One region of the Streptomyces sp. NPDC056948 genome, then DNA from elsewhere that is predicted to be linked to it. Evidence: riboswitches for the same ligand, from Rfam matches in the RefSeq annotation. Region 1 holds a riboswitch; the other holds the start of a gene.
The links. A riboswitch is a leader RNA that binds a small molecule or an ion and turns the genes downstream of it on or off. The one in region 1 is predicted to bind S-adenosylmethionine.
Positions count from the first base shown of each region.

Region 2: another riboswitch for S-adenosylmethionine. It lies ahead of thrC (threonine synthase); the one in region 1 lies ahead of ACFTZL_RS25430 (aminotransferase class V-fold PLP-dependent enzyme).

Region 1 is NZ_JBHUQX010000208.1:7,014-9,399, forward strand. It holds gene ACFTZL_RS25430 (aminotransferase class V-fold PLP-dependent enzyme) at 1-1,306, opposite strand, end outside; SAM riboswitch class IV at 1,453-1,569, opposite strand; gene trpD (anthranilate phosphoribosyltransferase) at 1,644-2,386, opposite strand, start outside.
Region 2 is NZ_JBHUQX010000005.1:48,232-50,617, reverse strand. It holds gene ACFTZL_RS01560 (trehalose-6-phosphate synthase) at 1-6, opposite strand, end outside; gene ACFTZL_RS01555 (glucosyl-3-phosphoglycerate synthase) at 80-1,024, opposite strand; SAM riboswitch class I at 1,180-1,336, shown strand; gene thrC (threonine synthase) at 1,355-2,386, shown strand, end outside.

The DNA.
Region 1 (2,386 bases):
CCTGGACCAGCTCCTTGACGGCGCTGACGAACCGCTCGACGTGCTCGTCGGGCGTGCCCGCGCCGAAGCTCACGCGGATGGCGTTGAGGGACTTCTCGCCGGGAGCCGCCTCCGGTGCGCCGCACTCGCCCTGGGTCTGCGGGTCGCTGCCCAGCAGCGTCCGGAGGAGCGGGTGGGCGCAGAACAGCCCGTCCCGCACCCCGATGCCGTACTCGGCGGAGAGGGCGGCGGCGAAGTGGGAGCTGTTCCAGCCCTCGACGACGAAGGAGATGACGCCGACGCGCGGGGCGTCGTCACCGAAGAGGGAGAGGATCCGCACCTGAGGCACCTCGGCGAGGCCGGTACGCACCTTCTCGATCAGGTACTGCTCGCGCGCGACCAGGTTGTCGAACCCGGCCTCGGTGAGCGCCGTGCAGGCGGAGGCGATGGAGTAGGCGCCGATGACGTTCGGGGAGCCGGCCTCGTGGCGGGCGGCACTCTCGTGCCACTCCACGTCGACGCCGCCGTCCGTGCGCCGCGCCACCCTCCGCGAGGCACCGCCGCCGGCGAGGTAGGGGTCCGCCTCCCGCAGCCAGTCGGCCCGGCCTGCCAGGACGCCGGAGCCGAAGGGCGCGTACAGCTTGTGCCCGGAGAAGGCGACCCAGTCGACGTCGAGGTCCGCGACGGACACCGGGTGGTGCGGGGCCAGTTGGGCGGCGTCCAGCACGATCCGGGCGCCCTGGGCGTGCGCGGCCGCCGCGAGCTCCCGTACGGGCCACAGCTCGCCGGTGACGTTCGAGGCGCCGGTGACGCAGACGAGGGCCGGCCCGTAGGGCTCTCGGTCGGCGAGGGCGCGCTCCAGGGTCTCGACGGCCTGGCGCGGGCTGCTCGGGGCGTCGAGGTAGGTGACGCGCGCGTTCCGCCACGGCAGCAGGGAGGCGTGGTGCTCGGTCTCGAAGACGAAGACCTGGCAGTCGGCCGGGAGCGCGGCGGCGAGGAGGTTCAGGGAGTCGGTGGTGGACCGGGTGAACACCACCTGGTCACCGTCCCGGCAGTCGAGGAACTCAGCGACGGTCCGCCGGGCGTTCTCGAAGAGGTCGGTCGACAGCTGGGACAGGTACCCGGCACCGCGGTGGACGCTGCCGTAGTACGGCGCGTAGGCGGCGACGTCGTCCCAGACGCGCTGGAGCGCCGGGGCGCTGGCGGCGTAGTCGAGCGCGGCGTAGGTGACCTCGCCCCCGGTCACGAGCGGCACGGTGACATCCCGGCCGAGAACGGGCAGCGAGGCACAAAGGGACTGGTCGGCGGCGACAGCGGAGACAGACATGGGTGAACTCCCGTGAAGGCAGGTGAAATCCTCCCGCGAGCACGTACGGCGGTACGCACGGCTACAAGCGGGGGTGAAGGAAGAAGGGGGTGCGGAGGCGGGGCTCTGCGGCCCTATCGCATTCGCTGGTTCACGAGAAACTCCTCGTCACGCGCTTGCCGCAGACCTCGCTGCCTACGGCCTGGTCTTCACCCGGGGCACCCCGCCACGGACGGAGGGTTGCCGGACAGTCGGCCGGGGCCTCATGACTGTCACTCATGACCTGATCAGGAAAGTACGCGAAAAGATCGGCGTCCCGCAACCCGAGTCCGGATCGCGGGACGCCGTACGGGATCCGCTAGGTGTTGCTCGCGGCCACCCAGCGTTCCAGGGTCCGCTTCGCCGCACCCGAGTCGATCGACTCCGCCGCCTTCGCCATCCCGGCACGGATCTGGTCGGCCAGCGGTGCCGCCGTCGGCTCCAGAGCCACCAGCGCGGCCGCCGAGTTCAGCACGACCGCGTCGCGGACGGGCCCGGTCTCGCCCTCCAGCAGACGGCGGGCGACCTCGGCGTTGTAGGAGGCGTCCGCGCCGCGCAGGGCCTCCACCGGGACCAGATCGATGCCCACGTCGCGCGGGTCGAAGGCCTCCTCGGCCACCTTGCCGTCCCGGACGATCCACACCCGGGACGTGGCCGTGGTGGTCAGCTCGTCCAGGCCGTCGTCGCCCCGGAAGACCAGGGACGAGTTGCCGCGCTCGGCGAAGACGCCCGCGACGATCGGCGCCATGCGCGGGTCCGCCACACCGACGGCCTGGGACCGCACCCGGGCCGGGTTGGTCAGCGGGCCGAGCGCGTTGAACACCGTACGGATGCCGAGCTGGCCGCGTGCCGCGCCCGCGTGGCGCAGCGCCGGGTGGAACTTCACCGCGAAGCAGAAGGTGATCCCGGCCTCCTCGGCGACCTCCGCGACCCGGTGCAGCGGCAGCTCCAGGTTGACCCCGAGCTTCTCCAGCACGTCGGAGGCACCGGACGCCGAGGACGCGGCCCGGTTGCCGTGCTTGACGACCTTCGCGCCCGTGCCGGCGACGACGATCGAGGACA
Region 2 (2,386 bases), on a different contig from region 1:
AGCCATAGCCCTCAACCTAGCCCGGCCCGGAAACGCTCAAACGTACGGACCTGCCGTACCCGGCCGAAAACTGTCCCGGTCAGGCGGCCTTCCGCGCCTGGTACTCGGCGATCTCCACCATCGGCGGACGCTCCTCGGTGTCCACGGAGTACGTCCGCGGCTCGAAGCCGTCCCCGCCCCGCTCGAACTGCGTCAGGGACGGCCGGATCAGATGCCCGCGGGCCAGCCGTAGCTGGGCCGTGCGGTAGATCGCGGCGGCCATCCGGCCCAGCGCCTGCCCGTCCTGGTGCCGGTGCTTGCGCACCCCGACATCGACCTGGGCGAGGGCGTCGAGCCCCGCCAGATGCAGGGCGTCGACCAGCATGCCCAGCTCGACGCCGTACCCGACGGGGAACGGAAGCTGCTCCAGCAGCGAGCGGCGGGCCGCGTACTCGCCGCCGAGCGGCTGCACGAAGCCGGCGAGCTGTGGCCAGTGCATGTTGAGCAGCGGCCTGGCCATCAGCTCGGTGACCCGGCCGCCCTGCCCGGCGGCGGCGCCGAGCGGACGGTCGTACATGGCCTTCACCAGATCCACGCCCGGGTCGGTGAGCAGCGGGCCCACGATCCCGGAGACGAAGTCGGACGAGAAGTCCCGCAGGTCCGCGTCGACGAAGCAGACGATGTCCCCGCGGGTGACGAGCAGCGAGCGCCACAGCACCTCGCCCTTGCCGGGCACCGCGGGCAGCCGCGGAAGTATCCCGTCCCGGTGCACCACGGTCGCGCCCGCGGCCGCGGCCACCTCCGACGTACGGTCACTCGAGCCGGAGTCGACGACGACGAGCTCGTCGACGAGCGGCACCTGCCGCATCAGGTCGTGGCGGATGACGGCGGCGATGTCCCCGACCGTCTCCTCCTCGTTGAGCGCGGGCAGCACGACACTGACCGTCTGGCCCGTGCGCTGCTTGGCGGCGAGTATCTGGTGGAGGGGGCGATCGGTCGCGGACCAGGAACGGGTGCTCAGCCAGCGCTCGACTTCTTCCAGCACCGTGGCGGCTCCTCTGCGTACTCTCGGCGGGACGGACTGTGAGCCATCTCGCGGTTCGGACGACTATCTCAACTGTCCTGGTCGTCGGTTACAGTCTTGAACAACGCGGGTGACCATCGCATGTCCGGGGTCAACCCACGTCGACAACCGAATACAGCTCATCCAGAGGGGCAGAGGGATACGGCCCGTTGAAGCCCCGGCAACCCTCCAGTCGGTACTCGTAGGTCACTGTCGACCACATGCGCGAGGCTCCCGGCTCGGGAAGGTGCCAAATCCGTCTCACGGCGAGATGCGTCGTGAGGAAGATGAGGAGAAAGGGCCTCGCCTCACATGGCTGCGCAGACTGTTGCAAGCACCACCGAATCCACCGTAGACCTTGGCCCCGCCGCCGCGCTGAGCTGCCGCGAGTGCGGTCACCGCGTACCCCTCGGCCCGGTCTTCGCGTGCGAGGAGTGTTTCGGCCCGCTGGAGATCGCCTACGACTTCTCGGCCTACGACACCGAAGAGCTCCGCAAGCGCATCGAAGCGGGCCCCGCGAACATCTGGCGCTACGCCCCGCTGCTGCCGGTCCCGGCCGACGTGGCGGACAAGCCGAACATCAACCCCGGCTGGACCAAGCTCGTCAAGGCCGACAACCTGGCCCGTGAGCTCGGCGTCGACGCCGGCAAGCTCTTCGTCAAGGACGACTCCGGCAACCCGACGCACTCCTTCAAGGACCGCGTCGTCGCCCAGGCCATCGAGGCCGCCCGCGCCTTCGGCTTCACCACCCTGTCCTGCTCCTCCACCGGCAACCTCGCCGGTGCGGTGGGTGCCGCAGCGGCCCGCGCCGGCTTCCGCTCCTGCGTGTTCATCCCGCACGACCTGGAGCAGGGCAAGGTCGTCATGGCCGCGATCTACGGCGGCGAGCTCGTCGGCATCGAGGGCAACTACGACGATGTGAACCGCTTCTGCTCCGAGCTGATCGGCGACCCGGCCGGCGAGGGCTGGGGCTTCGTCAACGTCAACCTGCGGCCGTACTACGCCGAGGGCTCCAAGACGCTGGCGTACGAGATCTGCGAGCAGCTCGGCTGGCAGCTCCCGGACCAGCTCGTGGTGCCGATCGCCTCCGGCTCACAGCTCACGAAGATCGACAAGGGTCTGCAGGAGCTGATCAAGCTCGGTCTGGTCGAGGACAAGCCGTACAAGATCTTCGGTGCGCAGGCCGAGGGCTGCTCGCCGGTGTCGACGGCGTACAAGGCCGGTCACGACGTCGTACGTCCCCAGAAGCCGGACACCATCGCCAAGTCGCTGGCGATCGGCAACCCGGCGGACGGTCCGTACGTGCTGGACATCGCCCGCCGTACGGGTGGTGCGGTGGAGGAC